Regions from separate parts of the Rahnella sp. GSA61A genome, predicted to be linked through region 2. Evidence: predicted binding sites of a transcription regulator. Region 2 holds the regulator's gene; the other holds the start of a gene.

Region 1 (10,394 bases), on a different contig from region 2:
GGTTCACAAAAACCAGCGATTATCTGGCTTCAGCCGCCCAAAAATCCCGGAATTTCTCCCCGTCCCCGCGCACAGGTTAAGATTAAGTGATATTCTGTCAGGCCACTCGCCACACAGTCTGGCGGGGATTACTTAACCTTAAACCTACAGCATCTCAGTCAGTTCCCCTGCAAACGGAGCCTGAATGAGCTGACTGTCACAGGAGACTTATAGTGTCTGAACTGTCTCAGCTTTCGCCACAACCGTTGTGGGATATTTTTGCCAAAATTTGTTCAATTCCGCACCCTTCCTATCATGAAGAAGCGCTGGCAAAACACATCGTTGAATGGGCACAGGAAAAAGGTATCCACGCTGAGCGTGATGAAGTTGGCAACATTTTGCTGCGCAAACCCGCCACCAAAGGCATGGAAAACCGCAAAGCCGTTGCACTGCAGGCTCACCTCGATATGGTGCCGCAGAAAAACAACGATACTGTTCATGATTTCACTAAAGATCCGATCCAGCCCTTCATCGAAGACGGTTGGGTAAAAGCCCGCGGCACCACGCTGGGTTCTGATAACGGTATCGGTATGGCGTCCGCGCTGGCGGTTCTGGCTGATGACAGCGTAGAACACGGCCCGCTGGAAGTGTTGCTGACCATGACCGAAGAAACCGGCATGGCAGGCGCATTCGGCCTGCAACCGAACTGGTTACAGTCTGAAATTCTGATCAACACCGATTCTGAAACCGAAGGCGAAATCTACATGGGTTGCGCTGGCGGGATTGATTTTACCGCCACACTGCCGCTGAGCCGTGAAGCGGTTCCGGCCGGTTTCAGCACGCTGAAACTGACCCTGAAAGGCCTGAAAGGTGGCCACTCCGGCGCGGAAATCCACTTAGGTCTGGGCAACGCCAGCAAACTGCTGGCACGTTTCCTGGCAGACAACGCTGATACTCTTGGTCTGCGCCTGCTCGACTTCACAGGCGGCACACTGCGTAACGCTATCCCGCGTGAAGCAATTGTGACTCTTGCTGTTGCTGCTGATAAAGCAGACGCGCTGAAAGCGGCAGCACAAGAATTCCTGGCAACGATTCAGTTCGAACTGTCAGCGGTAGAGAAGAAAATTGCCTTTGTGGTGGAAGCGGCTGAAAGCAACGCGAAGGCGCTGACCGCAGAAACTCAGGGTAAATTCCTTGCCCTGCTGAACGCGACGCCAAACGGCGTGATCCGCATGAGTGATGACGTGAAAGGCGTGGTAGAAACCTCGCTGAACGTCGGTGTTGTCACCATGAAAGATGACGAAGTGGCGATCAACAGCCTGATCCGCTCGCTTATCGACAGCGGTAAAGAATATGTGGTCAGCATGCTCAATTCACTGAGTGAACTGGCTGGCGCGAAAAGTCTGGCAAAAGGCAGCTATCCTGGCTGGAAACCTGAGCCGAAGTCACCAGTGATGACGCTGGTGCGTGAAACTTACCAGACGCTGTTCAATAAAACTCCGAACATCATGGTGATCCACGCCGGTCTGGAATGCGGTCTGTTCAAAAAACCGTACCCGGACATGGACATGGTTTCCATCGGGCCAACCATCACCGGGCCACACTCGCCGGATGAGCAGGTGGAAATCGCCAGCGTCGAGCTGTACTGGAAACTGCTGACGGCCCTGCTGAAAGCGATTCCTGAACGCGGTTAATACTCGATCGGTCCCCTAAATCATTCGGGCTGTATCAAGGCGGCAACTGAGTAAATCCCCGGTAGCATACACAAGTATGTGACCGGGGTTTGCGAAGGCAGCCAACGCAGAGACAGTTTGAAGGATGACGGGGATTATTCCCAGGGAAGCAGAAGCTGCCGCTCGATCTGCGGATCCTGCAACGTCACATGCAATCCCACCAGCCTGACTCCCCTTCCGCCACGCCTCTGTTCCCAGGCTTCATGCGCGACCTTCAGCAGATCTTCTTTATTCAGCACCGGCCAGACGTGTTCCTGCGTGGTCTGCTGGAAATCATGGAATTTGAGTTTTACGCCCTGCCTCGCGATGCGCAGATCCGGGCTGACACGGCTTAAACGTGTTTGCAGTTCAGGATACAAACGTTCGATCAGCGACACGCATTCTTCCCAACTGTGGATATCTTCTGCCAGTGTGCGTTCAACGCCGACCGATTTACGTAACCGCTCGGGGGAAATTTCACGTTCATCGATACCCTGACAGCGTTCCCACAGCACACGGCCAAATTTGCCAAAGCGTTTAAGCAGTTTTGCCAGATCATAACGCTGCACATCGCCGCAGGTGATCAGCCCCTGCTCCTGCAAACGCTGAGCGGTGACTTTACCGACGCCGGGGATTTTACTCAGCGGAAGATCCTGTAAAAACGCCCCGACTTTTTCCGGCGTGATCACAAACTGACCGTTGGGCTTGTTCAGATCCGAGGCGATTTTTGCCAGAAATTTGATCGGCGCGATACCCGCAGATGCCGTCAGATTGATCTCATCGAAAATGGCCTGACGGATTTCAGCAGCGATAAGCGTTGCAGAGCCGTTGCATTGCGTCGCGTGGGAAACATCCAGATAAGCTTCATCGAGTGACAGCGGTTCGATCAATGGCGTATAACGCGCAAAGATTTCACGGATATGGTTTGACGCTTCTTTATAGGCCTCCATTCGGCCGGGGATCACTTTCAGGTGCGGGCAAAGTTTCAGTGCCATGCCGGTGGGCATCGCGCTGTGCACGCCGAATTTGCGGGCAGGATAATTAGCGGTGCTGATAACACCACGGCGGTCACGACTGCCGCCAATGGCAATAGGAATGTCGCGCAGGGAAGGATCATCGCGCATTTCGACCGCAGCGAAAAAGCAGTCCATATCCACATGAATGATTTTACGCATAACCCTCCCCCTCAATAACTGTATAAGTATACAGTTGAATGCAGGGATGTCCAACATAGAAAATGAGGGTTAGTTTGACTTAATTAATCACCATTAATGGCAACGTAATAATTTTCCTATTCCTAAAGTCATTATTCATTATTTGGTGATTGCTAAAAATTTAATCAGTATTAATATGACAGCGTTTCCGACAGACAGTACATAAGAAGAAAATCAGTGGCGGTCTTACAGGCAGTTGAGCTGTAGACAAAATAATCAAAATTATTACCGAGCAGGACTTAGAATGATCAGAATCGCGCTGTTTCTTGCGATGCTCCTCAGTTTGCCTTTATTTACAGCAAATTACGCCGTGGCCAGCGATGCTGTCCCGGTCAACGCGGCACTAAAAAAACAATTATTGGGTGCACCTGTTTATATCCAGATCTTCAAACAGGAACGTAAACTCGAATTGTATGCTCAGCTCGACGGCGAATTTCGTCTGATCGGCAGTTATGGCATCTGCGATTTTTCCGGCGGTTTGGGAAATAAACGTCGCGAAGGCGATTTCAAAAGCCCGGAAGGTTTCTACAACGTGGATATTCACCACCTGAAACCCGACAGCCGCTTTTATCGCGCCATCAACATCGGTTTCCCCAATGCTTATGATATCTCGCAGGGTTATTCAGGTAAGTATCTGATGATCCACGGTAACTGTAAGTCTATTGGTTGCTACGCCATGACCGACGGCTATATGGACGAAATATTCACCTACGTACAGGCGGCATTCCAGTTCGGGCAACGCAATTTAAAAATTAGCATTTACCCGTTCAGGATGACCGATGCCAACATGAAGGCGCATAAAAACTCCAGCTATTACAGTTTCTGGAACCAGTTACAGCCGGGATATGCGTACTTTGAGAAACACCATCAGCCACCAAATGTCGTGGTCACTGACGGTAGATATGAAGTGCTACAACCGTTGTCCAACACCCCGCTGCCTTCACAGCTGGCGTTCGCCCCGATGAAATAATGCGAATTCACCTGGAGCAATTTTGTTCCAGGTTTCGTTCGCCGTCAGCGGTTGCGTGGCAATCACGGTGACGACATCATCCGGTGTCGTCTGCTGCTGAAAATCAATTTCCACATCCTGATCCAACAACGTTGCCTTGCCGAAAGGCGCACGCCGCGTGATCCAGTGCAAATTCGTCGAGCAATAGGCCATCACGAAATTGCCATCCGACAGCAACATGTTAAACACCCCTTTCTGCCGTAATTCATCAGCCAGCGACGCAATATAGCGAAACACCGGCGGCCAGCTTGCAGGGCGGCGCGGATAGCGTTGGGTGAGTTTGTGCAGTAACCAGCAGAAGGCGTATTCGCTGTCGGTCTGGCCCACCGGACGCAGCGTACCGGTATCGAGCTGACGATAACCACGAAGCTGACCGTTGTGCGCATAAGTCCAGTTGCGTCCCCACAGTTCGCGGGTAAACGGATGAGTATTTTCCAGCGCGACTTCACCACGGTTTGCCTGACGGATATGAGAAATCACCGCGCAGGATTTGATCGGATATTCCTGAACAAGGCGGGCAATGGGCGAATTAAAGCTTGGCGTCGGATCTTTAAAAGTACGACAGCCATTCCCTTCATAAAAGGTGATGCCCCAGCCGTCTTTATGCGGGCCGGTCCCGCCACCACGCTGCACTAATCCACTGAAACTGAAACAAATATCAGTAGGAACGTTAGCGCTCATCCCGAGCAATTCGCACATCACCAGCCTCCTTTACGGCAAAAGGCTTATGCCTTTGCCATCTCTTTTTCGATCAGAAGAATCAAAATATGAATGACTTTGATGTGGATTTCCTGCACGCGGTCAGCGAAACCAAAGTGCGGAACGCGGATTTCCACATCGGCTGAACCGTCCATTTTCCCGCCATCTTTACCGGTCAGGGTGATAACTTTCATGCCTTTAGCACGTGCGGCTTCGATGGCTTTGATCACGTTACCGGAATTACCGGAAGTGGAAATGCCCAGCAGCACGTCGCCCTTCTGGCCTACGGCTTCCAGATAACGGGAAAAGATGTATTCGTAACCGAAATCGTTGCCGACGCAAGAGATGTGGCTGACGTCAGAAATCGCAATTGCCGGATAGCCCGGACGGTTTTCACGATAGCGGCCTGTCAGTTCTTCGGCGAAATGCATGGCATCGCAGTGTGAACCCCCGTTACCACAGGAAATCACTTTCCCACCCGCTTTGAATGAATCGGCCAGCAGCACCGCTGCACGTTGAATAGACTCAATATTTGCCGGATCGCTGATGAATTTATTCAGCGTGTCAGCAGCTTCGTTCAGTTCAGTACGGATAATATCCTGGTACATAGCAGCCTCTTTTATGTCCATTTGCAGCCGGTTTCAGCACGGCCGATAGCAATAAAACGTTCCGCTGTGCAGTTTAACGGAAAGCCGAAACAGCGAGAAGCCATGAAGCGGTAATGATTCCGATAGTTTCTGTTTTTGACGCTTCGTGCGACCGGTTTGTGAGCTGTGTTGTAATTAGTATGTAAACGTATTGATAAAGAAATGAGCATGAACTAAAACCATTATATCCCTACAACAGGTCAGACCTCCTACTACTCAGGAGCTTTACTATGATGGTTCTTAGCATTGTTGCATTTATCGTGATCCTTGGTGCGTTGTTCTATCACAAGGTCAATCTCGCCCTGAGCAGCCTGATTTTACTGGCGTTTACGGCGGTTATGGGTGCCATTAATCTGTGGACACTTTGGCTGTTATTGCCGCTGGCGATCATTCTCCTGCCCTTCAATATCCCTGTCATGCGCCGTTCATTGTTCTCCGGCCCGGCGCTTCGCACCTTCCGTAAAGTGATGCCCGCAATGTCGCGCACGGAAAAAGAAGCGATTGAAGCAGGCACCACCTGGTGGGAGGGTGACCTGTTTGGTGGCAAGCCAGACTGGAAGAAATTGCAGGATTATCCTGAGCAGCAACTGACAGAGGAAGAGCAGCGCTTTATTGACGGGCCGGTTGAAGAAGCCTGCCGTATGGCGAATGACTTCCAGATCACCCATGAACTGGCTGATTTGCCGCCGGAACTGTGGGCGTATCTGAAAGAACACCGCTTCTTCGCGATGATCATTAAGAAAGAGTACGGCGGTCTGGAATTCTCGGCTTATGCGCAGGCGCGTGTGCTGCAAAAACTGGCCGGTGTGTCAGGCATTCTGGCGATCACCGTCGGTGTGCCGAACTCCCTCGGGCCAGGCGAATTACTGCAACATTACGGCACCACGGAGCAGAAAGATCACTATCTGCCGCGTCTGGCCGAAGGTCTGGAAATTCCCTGTTTCGCCCTGACCAGCCCGGAAGCGGGTTCTGATGCCGGTGCCATCCCGGACTTTGGTATCGTGTGTAAAGGCCAGTGGCAGGGTAAGGAAGTGCTTGGCATGCGCCTGACCTGGAACAAGCGTTACATCACGCTGGCACCTATCGCCACCGTGCTGGGCCTGGCATTTAAACTGAAAGATCCCGATCACCTGCTCGGCAACGAAACGGATCTGGGCATTACCTGTGCGCTGATCCCAACCGACACCGCCGGTGTTGAAATTGGTCACCGCCACTTCCCGCTGAACGTGCCATTCCAGAACGGTCCGACACGCGGCAGCGATATTTTTGTACCGATCGATTACATCATTGGCGGCCCGAAAATGGCCGGTCAGGGCTGGCGTATGCTGGTGGAATGTCTGTCTGTCGGCCGTGGCATCACGCTGCCGTCTAACTCTACCGGCAGCCTGAAATCTCTGGCGCTGGCGACCGGGGCTTATGCCTATATCCGCCGTCAGTTCAAACTGCCTATCGGTAAAATGGAAGGTATCGAAGAACCGCTGGCGCGCATTGCCGGTAACGCTTACGTGATGGATGCCGCCGCAACGCTTATCACGAACGGCATTATGCTGGGTGAAAAACCAGCGGTGCTGTCCGCTATCGTCAAATACCACTGTACTCACCGTGGCCAGCGCGCCGTGATGGATGCGATGGATATCACCGGCGGTAAAGGCATTATGCTCGGCAGCAGCAACTTCGTGGCCCGCGCTTATCAGGGGGCGCCGATTGCGATTACCGTGGAAGGTGCCAACATTCTCACCCGCAGCATGATCATCTTTGGTCAGGGTGCGATCCGCTGTCATCCTTATGTTCTTCGTGAAATGGCGGCGGCGGAGAAAAACGATCTGGTTGATTTTGACCGTGCGCTGTTCGGGCATATCGGCCACGTCGGCAGTAACAAAATGCGCAGTTTCTGGCTCGGTCTGACTAACGGCCGCACCAGTGATACGCCGGTCAATGATAAAACCGCCCGTTACTATCAGCACATCAACCGTCTGAGCGCTAACCTGGCATTGCTGGCTGATGTGTCGATGGGCGTGCTCGGCGGCAGCCTGAAACGTCGCGAACGCATTTCCGCCCGCCTCGGTGATATCCTCAGCCAGATGTATCTGGCGACGGCGACGCTGAAACGTTATGACGAAGAAGGCTGTCACGAAGCGGATTTACCGCTGGTACACTGGGGCGTGCAGGATTGTCTGCATCAGGCCGAAGTCGCTATCGACGATCTCCTGCGTAACTTCCCGAACCGTTTTGTGGCTGGCGTAATGCGCCTGGTGATTTTCCCGTTGGGCCGTTCGCACTCCGCACCGTCTGATCGTCTGGATCACCAACTGGCGCGTATTCTGCAGGTGCCTTCAGCGACACGCAGCCGCATCGGTCGTGGTCAGTATCTGACACCCGGCGAGCACAACCCGGTTGGTCTGCTGGAAGAAGCCTTGCAGGATATTCTGGCCGCTGAGCCTGTTCACAAGCGTCTCTGTGAAGCGATGGGCAAAAAACTGCCGTTTACCCGTCTGGATATTCTGGCGCAAAAAGGTCTGGATGCCGGTCATCTGAGCGCCGACGATGCGCGTATCCTGAGCCGTGCGGAAGAAAGCCGTCTGCGTTCAATCAACGTCGATGAGTTTGAACCCGACGCGCTGGCCGCACAAAAACCAGAAGCGGAGAAAGACAGCGTAAAAAAGGCTGAGGCGAAACCCCGCCACACCGAAGCTGCCTGATTTAACTGTTAATCCATAAAAAAACCTGAGTGTTTACGCACTCAGGCTTTTATTATTTATGAAGATACATACATATTACCCTAAATAGTTCGTGTTGCAGAAAGGCGGTAAGCTCACTCACCCTGGGAGTGCAGCCAACGCATCTGTGACGCGAAATATGACGGGTAATCAGAAGTAGTATTTAAAGCGTACCCGCGCCCCATACCGCTCATCGCTGTCATCATCGCCGCTGTAGGTTTTATCTGCTTCCAGCATGGAGACATAAGCGCCCAGATACACGTTGAAGTTTTCCATATCCATCACGTTCGGGATCAGGTAACTGGCGTGAACGGTATGAATGTCGTAGCTGCCCGGTTCATCAAACCAGTCATCGTCGTAATCGGATGCGCGGACGCCATTGATGCTGAAGTCTTCGATTTTGTTGTGCGCATAGATGTAGCCCAGCTCGAAGCGTTTCCATAAGGCATTGGCACCGACGGTGAAGTCTTTTTCATCCGATGCATCCATATAGGCCGTGCTCAGGTTAGCCACCACGCCGTTCTCAGGGTCAGCTTTCTGCCCGTCCCAGGTCATGGTCATGCCATAACCATTACGTTTGGACTGATCAACGAATTCGCCATTTTCACCGGTGTAGCCATACGCATTGTTCACCACGTTGGTTTCCATTGCCGCCGCCACAGAGAACGCATCCCCTTTCCAGGCAATGACCGGACGCAGGTACGCGACGTTTTTATCATTCTCAAGTTGGTTGCCGTGGTAGTTTTGCTCAGCAAACAGTGAGGTGCCGTTTTCCAGCAGGGTGTTCAGCTCGAAATACCAGTTGCCGATATTCTTATTCAGCATGATGTTGCCGCCGCTGTCACTGCGACCGCGCCCTTCTTTCATCATGTAGACATAACCGTAGCCGTCGGCGTACAGATCATTGGCGGTATTCCCGGAGTATTCGACGAAGGTGTCCTGATTAAGCGGGAACATATCGTAAGCTTCGAAGCGGCCGATTTTTGCCATCCAGTTTTTTTCTTCACCGAAGAAGAAAGCGGCATCATCAAGATTCATTGAACCGTTCAGGTCAGCCGTTGGCTGCACAGAGAAACCGGAGAACTGACCATTATCATTTCGACGATAACCATCAAGACCGATTAATAACCGTCCGTTAACATCCCAACGCTCATTATTCCCCGGTTTCCAGTTTTTATTGTCACTGGTTCTGACGGAGGTTAATTGCCCGCTGCGGCTCGCACCGTCAACGTTAAATTCCACATCACCGTACAGTTTTAAATTATCGAATCCATTAAGTGTTAATAATTTGTCTTCCGATATGCCATCCTTTTTAACTTCTACCGGACTGGCTTCTTTCACGCGGGCAATTTCCTGCTCGCGCTTAATATCCTGATGCTTCAACTGCTGGATTTGTTTTTCGGCAGTTTCAGCCCGTGTTTCCGCCTGCTGAAGACGCTGCTCAAGCTGTGCCATACGGGCTTCAAGGCTGCTTCCAGACGTGGCGGCAACCGCAGAACCCGAAATGGCGAATCCTACGAATAAGGCCAATAGTTTAATTTTTGTCATAATAAGATATCCTTTTCACTATAAAAATTACCCGCTGCCAGTCAATTAACAGCGGTGTTTTATTTTTTGAAATAGTGCCCTGAGGTATTACGGCGAAGGATGAAGATAGTTTCCGAATTAATATGCTGTCAAAAATAAACTAGAGAAACGTGATGTGGGAAGTAAAATAACGAAATTTCGTCATTACAGAGTAAATAAACGTAAAGCGGGAGCCTTTTAAAAAAGGCTCCCGCTTATTATTCACTATTAAAGTATTCAGTATATAAATATTTATTTCATGAATACTTTATATTCAGCTTTTTTTAGGACGCACTTTCGCCGTCAGCCCTTTCAGGAAATAACGCATCACCTGATCGCCGCACGGACGGTAATTTTTGTGGCCTTCTTTGCGGAAGAATGCGCTCAGTTCACCTTCAGACACTTTGAAATCAGCCGCCGTCAGTACAGAAATCATGTCTTCGGTTTTCAGCTCAAACGCCACACGCAGTTTTTTCAGCATGATGTTATTGGTCAGGCGTTTTTCCACTTCCGGTGCCGGGAAGCGATCGTCTTTACCGCGTTTGAAGGTAATCAGGCCATTGAGAAAGTTCGCCATCACTTCGTCAGGCACTTCCATGTAACCTTCTTCGTCTTCTTTTTTCAGATAACGCGACATCACGTCAGGGCTGACGGGCGTACCGGTGGTTTTAAGGATCTCGATCAGCTGGCCTTCGCTTAAATCCAACATGTAGCGCACGCTGCGTAAGACATGGTTATGCATCATAATTCTGTATTCCTGTTAAAAGTAAACCGAGGAAATGCCACCGGGTTTACCCCTACGCACCTCGAAGGCGGGCATTATACAAGAAACTTACAGGATTAGCTGAACT
Region 2 (10,394 bases):
ATTTCGACAAGATGAAAGATGTGCAGATTAGCCATCTGTTTGCTGAAGATGGTGATCGTTTCTCCAAATTCTCTGCCACGTTTGAAGACCAGATGCTGGTCGATTTCTCCAAAAACCGCATCACCGCAGAGACGCTGGATAAGCTGCAGGCGCTGGCGAAAGAGACTGACCTTCAGGGCGCAATCAAATCGATGTTCTCTGGCGAGAAGATCAACCGCACCGAAGACCGTGCTGTTCTGCACGTTGCACTGCGTAACCGCAGCAACACGCCAATCGTCGTGGACGGCAAAGATGTGATGCCGGAAGTGAATGCGGTTCTGGCGAAAATCAAAGGCTTCACCGAACGTGTTATCGGTGGCGAATGGAAAGGTTATACCGGCAAAGCCATCACCGACGTGGTGAACATCGGTATCGGCGGTTCAGACCTCGGTCCGTTCATGGTCACTGAAGCGCTGCGTCCGTACAAAAACCACCTGAATATGCATTTCGTCTCCAACGTTGACGGCACGCATATCGCTGAAACGCTGAAGGATTTGTCTCCGGAAACCACGCTGTTCCTGGTTGCATCAAAAACCTTCACCACGCAGGAAACCATGACCAACGCCCACAGCGCGCGTGACTGGTTCCTGAAAACCGCTGGCGATAACCAACACGTGGCGAAACACTTCGCGGCGCTGTCCACCAACGGTAAAGCGGTGAGCGAGTTTGGTATCGACACCGACAACATGTTCGAATTCTGGGACTGGGTCGGTGGCCGTTACTCTCTGTGGTCCGCAATCGGTCTGTCTATCGCGCTGTCTGTAGGTTTCGATAACTTCGAACAACTGCTGAGCGGTGCGCACGCGATGGATAAACACTTCGCGAATACGCCGGCTGAGAAAAACCTGCCGGTACTGCTGGCGCTGATCGGCATCTGGTACAACGATTTCTACGGCACCGAAACCGAAGCTATCCTGCCATACGACCAGTACATGCACCGTTTTGCCGCTTACTTCCAGCAAGGCAACATGGAATCTAACGGTAAGTTCGTTGACCGTAACGGCAACCCGGTGGATTACCAGACTGGCCCGATCATCTGGGGCGAACCGGGCACTAACGGTCAGCACGCGTTCTATCAGCTGATTCACCAGGGGACTAAAATCATCCCTTGTGACTTCATCGCACCGGCCATCAGCCATAACCCGCTGAGCGATCACCACGCGAAACTGTTATCTAACTTCTTCGCCCAGACCGAAGCGCTGGCATTCGGTAAATCTCTGGATGTTGTCGAGAAAGAATTCGCCGATCAGGGTAAAAAACCAGAAGACGTTAAACACGTTGCGCCGTTCAAAGTGTTCGAAGGGAACCGTCCGACCAACTCCATCCTGCTGCGTGAAATCACGCCTTACAGCCTGGGTGCGTTGATCGCAATGTATGAACACAAAATCTTCACCCAGGGCGTGATCCTGAACATCTACACCTTCGACCAATGGGGCGTAGAACTGGGCAAACAGCTGGCAAACCGTATCCTGCCAGAACTGGAAGGTAGCTCAGAAGTGACAGGCCACGACAGTTCCACGAACGGTTTAATCAACCGCTTCAAAAACTGGCGCTAATACCCGTCTTCCTTCGCGCTGCCTCGGCGTTGGCTGCCTTCATGAACCCCGGTCACATACTTGTGTATACTCCCGGGGATTCATTCCCTTGCCGACTGGATCCAGCCCGAATGATTTAGAGGGACAGGTCGAAATATTTCTCAATAAAAGGGTTAGCCTTCACCGGCTGGCCCTTTTTTAATGGCGCTTTTCCTGTGCTGACTCTGTGGTATTCTGCGGGGATTAATAACAAAAGTGGGATGTAGATCACATGGCAGGATCAAAACGGGCATTAATGATATCCGTCATTATGCAGCGAATTTTGAACGTATTCTTATTAGGACTGGCCGCGATCCTGATGATTTTTATCGGGCGCGAAACCTATCATTTAGCAATGGTGTTGTTCGTGAATAACGATCAGTCTTCGTCATATCTGCTCATCGAAGGGATTGTAATTTACTTCCTCTATTTTGAGTTTATTGCCCTGATTATTAAATATTTTTCGTCGGGCTATCATTTCCCGTTACGCTATTTTATTTACATCGGCATCACCGCGATTATCCGCCTGATCATCGTCGACCACAAAAGTCCTTATGACACATTGGTTTACGCCTGCGCGATCCTTGTGCTGGTCGTGACACTGTTTCTTGCCAATAGCGAACGTCTGCGCCGCGAATAAATCAGGCAATTACTGCCTCGCATTGATGCGCTAGAATGCGAGGCAGATAATTCATTGGAGGTATGAATGCCTTCATTACGGAGCCGTTGATGTCTGATCCCCATTCCCCCGAACCATCCCCGATCCACTGGTTTGACGACCCTTCGCAGGTGCCTGCGGATGTGGCTGACTGGCTGATGGAAATGGGGTCCATGACCCGCCGGTTTGAAAAGCAGGGTGTTACCGTCACCGTGAAACCGCAAAATGAATGTTTTGTCAGTCGCGAAGAACTGGGTGAAAGCGAAGCACAGCAGTTGCCGGAAAGTGCCCGTTACTGGATCCGCGAAATCGTGCTGTTTGGCGATGCCGAACCCTGGCTGCTGGGGCGCACGGTCATTCCTGAAGAAACGCTGACCGGGCCGGATCTGGCGCTGGTCGATTTAGGCACGGTGCCGCTGGGGCGCTATCTGTTTAGCGGGAACAACTTGTCCCGCGATTACATTCATTTAGGCCAGTTACACAGTGAGCAGGGAGAATTATGGGCGCGCCGTTCCCGTCTGCGTTTGTCTGACAAGCCGCTGCTGCTGACCGAAATTTTCCTCCCGGATTCGCCGGTTCACCGCCCTGAGGGCAAAGTGAGCAAGGCATGAGTCAGACTAATCAACAAGGAGAACAGAGAGTGTCAGGAAGTATGACGCAGGGCACATGGCGTGATTACTGCCGCCTGATGCGCATTGATAAGCCGATTGGCTCACTGCTGCTGCTGTGGCCAACGTTATGGGCATTGTGGGTCGCGGGGGGGGGAATGCCGTCTGCGAAGATTTTGCTGGTCTTCGTGCTGGGCGTGTTCTTCATGCGTGCCGCCGGTTGCGTGGTGAATGACTACGCTGACCGTAAGTTTGATGGTCACGTAAAACGCACCGCTCACCGGCCATTGCCGAGCGGGGCGATCACCGGCAAGCAGGCGAAAATATTATTTGCCGGACTGGTGCTGGTGTCATTCCTGCTGGTTCTGCTGCTTAACCGCATGACCATTTGGCTGTCTCTGGCCGGACTGGCGCTGGCATGGATTTATCCGTTCATGAAGCGCGTCAGCCATCTGCCGCAGGTGGTTTTGGGCGCGGCGTTTGGCTGGGCAATTCCGATGGCGTATGCCGCTGTGAGCGAAAGTGTGCCGCTTAGCTGCTGGTTAATGTTCGTGGCAAATATCTGCTGGACGGTGGCTTACGATACGCAATACGCGATGGTCGATCGTGACGATGATTTGAAGATCGGCGTGAAATCGACAGCGATTCTGTTTGGTCGTTTTGACACGCTGATCATCGGCCTTCTGCAACTGGCAACGCTGATCCTGATGGGGATTGTTGGTTATCTTTCCCAGCTCAGCGCACCGTTTTACTGGTCGTTGCTGCTGGCTGCTGCGCTGTTTGTGCATCAGCAAAAGCTGATTGCTAAACGTGAACGTGATGCCTGTTTCCTGGCTTTCCGCCAGAACAATTATGTCGGGCTGGTGTTGTTCCTCGGTATTCTGATGAGCCTGTCAGGCTTCAATTTCTAAGTAAGTTAGCCTGCGCGACAACAATTAAAAACGCCCGGACTCTGTAAAAAGTCCGGGCGTTTTGTTTTTTTAATCTGATGTCTGGCGCTAATACGGGTTAATGATCGGTATCGCGTACATCCATCTTCGGTTCAGCCGGTGGCTCCGTTGCTTGCGGCAGCTCAGAAGGCATTCCCGCACTCTCGATAGTTAGCTTGATATCCGGTGTCATCAGGTCGCTGAGCATGAGGTAAATCTCACGCGTTTGTTCCTGAATGGCATCGCCGGTGTCACTGATATAGCCTTCTGCGCGCAGTGTGCCGACCAGCGTCGAGAACACAGCTTTATCGAAGAATTCAGGGGCATTGATACCGTGCAGCACGGATAAACGCTGCGCCATAATCCGGCTCTCTTTTTCCAGTGCCCCGCGGTTGATGCTTGGGTTATTGGTGAGCAGGGAGAAGGTAATCGCGTAACGTTGCAGCGTTTCACGTACGCCAGCCGCCAGCAACTGGAGGGTGCGGATACGGGCCGGATTAAGTGTCAGCTCATCATCTTCAAGGTGAATGATTTGCTGACGCGCCAGTTCCAGCGTCAGAACATCCAGCACTTGTGGCAGCTCAGGCGTATCGAAATGCATAAACAGTTCGGCTTTGAGCATTGGATAAATCAGTTCGACCTGATGCAGTAATTCCGCGCGGCTGACCTGGCGGTGGTGCATCACAATGCTTGAAATCAGTGATGGCAACACCAGCATATGATGGATGTTGTTGCGGTAATACGTCATCAGCACGGCCTGTTCGCGAGGCAGAACGATGATGTCGCCAATGTTGTCTTTCTCAACCTGGAACTTATTCATGTTCAGCGCGTGATCAAGCAACTGGTCAGCGGTCAGATCAGGCACCGTCGAATCCGCGTTGTAAGGCACGTTACGCAGCAATTGCAGATAACAGTCGATTTGCTCGGTCAGCTGTTCGCGTGTCAGTGAACGCTGACGGGAGGCCAGCAGCGCGGTACAACACAAGTTCATGGCATTGGCTGCCGCTGAATTGTTGATGCGCACCATGATCTGTTCTGCCAAATCCTGCACTGTCGGCGTCAGCCAGCTTGGACGTTGTGCTTCGATCGGGTCGATGGCTTCACGCCAGGTTGGCACGTTCTGGTTCAGGTAAGTGGTCAGATGCAGCGGCTCACCGAAGTTCACGTAACCCTGGCCGAGATTACGCAGCTTGCGCAGCCCGTTCAGCATCTGTGTCAGGCTTTCTTTCTCTTTGGTCGCACCGCGTAATTCTTTCGCGTACGTACCCACTTCCATGACGTGCTCATAACCGATGTAAATCGGTACCAGCGTAATCGGACGTGAACCGCCGCGCAGCATGGCCTGAATGGTCATGGCCAGCGTGCCCGTTTTCGGCTCCAGCAGACGCCCGGTTCGCGAACGCCCCCCTTCCACAAAGTATTCCACCGAATAACCGCGGCTGAACAGTTCGCCCAGATATTCACGGAAAACCGTCGAATAGAGCTTGTTGCCTTTAAAGGTTCGACGAATAAAGAACGCACCCAGACGGCGGAAAATCGGGCCAGCCGGCCAGAAATTCAGGTTGATACCGGCGGCAATATGCGGCGGTACCAGACCCTGATGATAGAGCACGTAAGACAGCAGCAGATAGTCCATGTGGCTGCGGTGGCAAGGCACATACACAATTTCCTGACCGTCCAGCGCTAACTGGCGTACACGCTCGGCATTATTAACGTTGATGCCTTTGTACAAACGGTTCCACGTCCAGCTCAGCACACGGTCAGAGAGGCGCACGGCTTCATAAGAGAAGTCAGCGGCAATCTCTTCCATCAGGGCGATGGCGTTTTGTTGGGCTTTTTCGTGGGAAATTTTCTTGCTGCGGGCTTCGTCTTCAATCGCTTTCTCAATGGCTTTTGAGGCCAGCAATTTATTGAATAAATCCTGACGTGCCGGAAGGCGCGGACCAACCGCAGCCAGACGCTGACGGGAGAAATGCATCCGCGCCACACGTGCCAGTTTTTGAGCAATCGTCTTATCTGTGCCGTGTTCCGTCGCCATATAACGCAGGGAAACGGTATTGGAGAAACGGACGAAACTGTCCCGCCCCAGCCACAGCACAGCGAAAAATTTCTGGATACCGTTCAGCACGCGCAGATGCGGCGTGTCGTCCTGACCTTCACGGCCCGGTGCACGACCAAACATTACCGACACCGGCAACATCTGAATGTCTAAATCCGGATTATTGCGGTGCAAATCAAGGTAGTCGTGGAACAGCTTTACGGACTCCTGCTTCGGCGTGTAATAAGAGAATACGCGCGGGCCTTCGGCTATAAAGACATGGCTTGGTAGCAGGGTTCCGTCAATTTCCAGCGGAATAAGAGGATCAGGTAGATTCTGCGCCAGACATTGCGCACGCAACGTCAGCAAATCGGCTTTGGAATTATAAGGTAATACGTACAAAATCGGCCGCGTCGGGTCTAAATGCAACTCGGTAACCGGATCTGAAGGTATGACCTTGCTCTTTACCAGCAATGAGAGTGGTAAATTCAATAATGTGTAATAAAGTCTACGCCAACCTGACATAAAAACGTGAAGCCTCTTGTTAGCAATTTCGCCGCAAGGATACCAGAAAGATCCGTGGAGATCTGTGGTCATATAAAAGCTAAAATGCTGCAAACACTCTAAGGATCAGTACCCGAAATGGCGAACCAAGTCACCGGATTTACCCGAATTTATAAAGCGGCCGGCTATTCCTGGAAAGGATTCAAAGCGGCATGGCAAAACGAAGCGGCATTTCGCCAGGAGGCCAGCGTCGCTATCCCGTTAATTTTACTATCTTTCTGGCTTGATGTCAGCACCATTGAACGTATCCTGCTGGTGGGATCCGTCGTGCTGGTCTGTGTCACGGAGTTGCTCAACAGCGCGGTGGAATGTGCAATAGACCGCATCGGGCCTGAGTTTCATGTGCTTTCTGGTCGCGCAAAAGATATCGGCTCTGCTGCCGTACTTCTGACCATCATATTGGCGATTTTTGTCTGGGTCAGCATCTTTTGGTCGCGATGGTTCTGATTTGGAATCTGCATTCCAGGAATCAACGTTATGCCCTGTTTTTATTCAATCTTAGGTTTTCATTGACCGTTTAGCTGTATATACTCACAGCAAGACTGTATAAACAACCAGGGGGCGGAATGAAAGCTTTAACGACCAGACAACAAGAGGTCTACGACCTTATTCGCGATCATATCTCCACCACCGGTATGCCACCAACCCGCGCAGAGATTGCATCACGTCTGGGGTTCCGTTCTCCCAATGCGGCGGAAGAGCATCTTAAAGCGCTGGCGCGTAAAGGTGTTATTGAGATTGTTTCCGGTGCATCACGCGGCATTCGTCTGCTGATGGAAGAAGAAGAAGGTTTACCGCTGATTGGCCGCGTTGCCGCCGGTGAACCGCTGCTGGCGCAGCAACATATCGAAGGGCACTATCAGATCGATCCGGCAATGTTTAAGCCGAGCGCCGATTTCCTGCTGCGTGTCAGCGGTATGTCGATGCGTGATATTGGTATCCTTGACGGCGATCTGCTGGCCGTGCATAAAACGCAAGACGTGCGTAATGGTCAGGTTGTGGTGGCCCGTATTGATGATGAGGTCACCGTGAAACGCCTGAAAAAACAAGGCAGTGTGGTGCAGTTATTGCCTGAGAACAGCGAGTTTCAGCCGATCGTGGTGGATTTGCGCGAGCAGAATTTCAGCATTGAAGGCTTAGCCGTAGGTGTTATCCGCAACGGCGACTGGATCTGACCTTCGTACTTCGAGCTATCTCTGCGTTGGCTGCCTTCGCGAACCCCGGTCACATACTTGTGTATGCTCCCGGCGTTCGCTTAGTTGCCGCCTTGATATAACGCGAATTACTCGGTCAGATATGACTAAGTCAGAAATTGCTGTGTCAGATAGACAAGACTAAAACTAATTGAATATGGATGGCGGCCGCCTCTGGCATCCATGTGAATTCAAAGAGAAATGCGTTTCTCTCATCATCGCCCCTTTCGGGGCGATGTCATTTACAGGCATAACCTGAACCTCCGGCATGAGATTCTCTATGCAACATCATTCCCTGCGACACACACTCAAAAACACCTTTTTAAGCCCTGCCGATAAAGCGCTCTGGATGCTGGCATTGCCGATGATTTTTTCCAATATCACGGTGCCGCTCCTCGGCCTGGTGGATACCGCAGTGATCGGTCATCTCGACAGCCCGGATTATCTCGGCGGCGTGGCTGTGGGTTCGATGATCACCACTTTCCTTTTTATGCTCTTACTGTTTCTGCGGATGAGTACCACCGGCATGACCGCTCAGGCGCTGGGCGCGAAAGATAATCAGCTTCTGGCGCGTGCTTTTGTACAACCCTTCCTTCTGGCTGTACTGGCGGGCGTCATTATTGTGGTATTCCGTCATCCGCTGATGGAGCTGGCGTTTCACATTGTCGGCGGCAGCCAGCCCGTGCTTGAACAGGCGAGGCTGTTTATCGAAATCCGCTGGTTCAGCGCCCCGGCTTCATTGGCGAATCTGGTGATCCTCGGGTGGTTGCTCGGCATTCAGTACGTTCGCGGGCCGGTGATTTTGCTGATTGCCGGGAATTTGCTGAATATCATTCTGGATCTGTGGCTGGTGATCGGGCTGGGCTGGAACGTGCGTGGCGCAGCCATCGCGACGGCAAGCTCCGAGTATTTCACGCTACTCATCGGGCTGTATTTCGTCTGGCGGGTGATGAAACGACGCGGTATCACCGGCGCAGAAATCACCTCCGCGTGGCGTGGTAATTTGCGCCGTCTTCTCGGGCTTAACCGCGACATCATGCTGCGCTCATTACTGTTGCAGCTTTGCTTTGCATCGCTGACCGTTCTGGGCGCGCGGCTGGGCAGCCACATTGTGGCGGTCAACGCCGTGTTGATGAACCTGCTGACATTTACCGCGTTTGCACTTGACGGTTTTGCTTATGCTATCGAAGCGCATTCCGGTGAGGCATTCGGTGCCCGCAACCGCGAAAAACTGCTGAATGTCTGGCATGCCGCGTGTCGTCAGGCCGGGCTGGTTGCGCTGTTTTTTGCTCTGATTTACGCGCTGGCGGGTGGGGCGATCATTGATGCGCTGACATCATTACCGGAATTGCGTGAGCTGGCGGACCGATATCTTGGCTGGCAAATTATACTGCCGCTGGTGGCTGTCTGGTGCTATTTGCTTGATGGCATGTTTATCGGCGCAACGCGTGGGCGGGATATGCGAAACAGCATGCTGGTGGCGGCGCTGGGGTACGGGCTGACATTGTTCACTTTACCGCTGCTGGGCAATCATGCGTTGTGGCTGGCGCTGACGGTATTCCTCGGGTTACGCGGGATTTCACTGGGCTGGATATGGCGTCGTTACTGGCGGCATGACACATGGTTTTCGTCTCCGTCGCACTGATTTTTCAGCTATTTTCAAAGAAATAAGCGCAGCTTTGTCGTTATTTCATGCTTTAGATTAATCCTAATAGTGGTTTTTATCCCTGTTTAAGGAGGATTAATCGAGATTCTCTACTAACCTTTAAAGTGTTAAGGACGAGCTGCAAGACGAAATGCAGTTCATAAAACCCAAGGTAACAGGAGATATTTTATGAATAAGGACCAAGCCGACGGTAACTGGAAGCAGTTCAAAGGGAAAGTGAAAGAACAATGGGGCAAACTGACTGATGACGACCTGACAGTGGTTGAAGGTAAACGTGATCAGTTAGTCGGTAAAATTCAGGAGCGTTACGGCTATCAAAAAGATCAGGCCGAGAAAGAGCTCAATGAATGGGAAACCAAAAACAAATATCACTGGTAAGACGCGACTCCCCCTCGCGTGCCAGTGACGTATCCTGAGATTTAGCTGCTCCTACCCGGAACGCTTCAGGATACGGGTACACGGATGTACCCAACCTCTTCTCTGTACAAAACATCCTCCTCTTACGAGTCACCTTCAAAACCTTAAAACCCGATCATTCAGCGTTTTTTCACCACAATACTGTGGTCGTGATCGCAATGGTCATGGCTGTCGCAGGTTTCTACTACTTTGCATTCTGCACATAAGCCATGCGCTTCAACGACGGAATGGCGAAGCTCAAATCCGGATTCTAATGACAGTTTTGCCAGACGCTCTTCAATGCCGTCGGTGGTTTTTTCGGTAACTAACCCGCAGCGGTCGCAGATAAACAGCGCAGAAGTATGGCTCGGCTCTTCAAAATGATGGCAGAGAACATAGCTGTTTGCGGATTCAACACGGTGAATAAATCCCTGTTCCAGCAGAAAATCCAGCGCCCGGTAAACGGTCGGTGGTTTCGCCTGAGGTTCGCTTACGCGCAATAGATCCAGCAAGTCATAGGCGCTGATCGCACCGGGTTGTTGCGTCATCAGGCGCAGTACTTCCAGCCGCTGCGGCGTCAGGCGAACATTGCGCTGCTGGCAAAGTTCTTCAGCTTGTGAAAGTAATTTTTCCGGATTATTCAGGGTCATAGCAACGGTCTCTGAGCGCAGATTGGAATGAATAGGCCACATCATGCGACCACCGATGATTTTATCATGCTTGCACCAA

The links. The regulator LexA, encoded in region 2, represses DNA repair genes until DNA is damaged. The targets are predictions, from matches to a motif close to TNCTGTATGTACATACAGNA.
Region 1: the regulator LexA is predicted to act here: its motif matches at 2,883-2,902, upstream of dinB (DNA polymerase IV).

What each region holds. Positions count from the first base shown of each region.
Region 1 is NZ_JAHXYO010000005.1:50,452-60,845, reverse strand. It holds gene pepD (beta-Ala-His dipeptidase) at 213-1,673, shown strand; gene dinB (DNA polymerase IV) at 1,808-2,866, opposite strand; gene dpaA (peptidoglycan meso-diaminopimelic acid protein amidase) at 3,150-3,875, shown strand; gene LC431_RS08385 (class II glutamine amidotransferase) at 3,846-4,613, opposite strand; gene lpcA (D-sedoheptulose 7-phosphate isomerase) at 4,640-5,221, opposite strand; gene fadE (acyl-CoA dehydrogenase FadE) at 5,491-7,959, shown strand; gene LC431_RS08370 (carbohydrate porin) at 8,128-9,525, opposite strand; gene LC431_RS08365 (DUF1456 family protein) at 9,818-10,288, opposite strand; gene mtnK (S-methyl-5-thioribose kinase) at 10,384-10,394, opposite strand, start outside.
Region 2 is NZ_JAHXYO010000027.1:38,603-48,996, reverse strand. It holds gene pgi (glucose-6-phosphate isomerase) at 1-1,595, shown strand, start outside; gene psiE (phosphate-starvation-inducible protein PsiE) at 1,846-2,253, shown strand; gene ubiC (chorismate lyase) at 2,343-2,882, shown strand; gene ubiA (4-hydroxybenzoate octaprenyltransferase) at 2,924-3,790, shown strand; gene plsB (glycerol-3-phosphate 1-O-acyltransferase PlsB) at 3,888-6,371, opposite strand; gene LC431_RS23565 (diacylglycerol kinase) at 6,489-6,857, shown strand; gene lexA (transcriptional repressor LexA) at 6,977-7,585, shown strand; gene dinF (MATE family efflux transporter DinF) at 7,884-9,248, shown strand; gene LC431_RS23550 (CsbD family protein) at 9,438-9,647, shown strand; gene zur (zinc uptake transcriptional repressor Zur) at 9,806-10,315, opposite strand.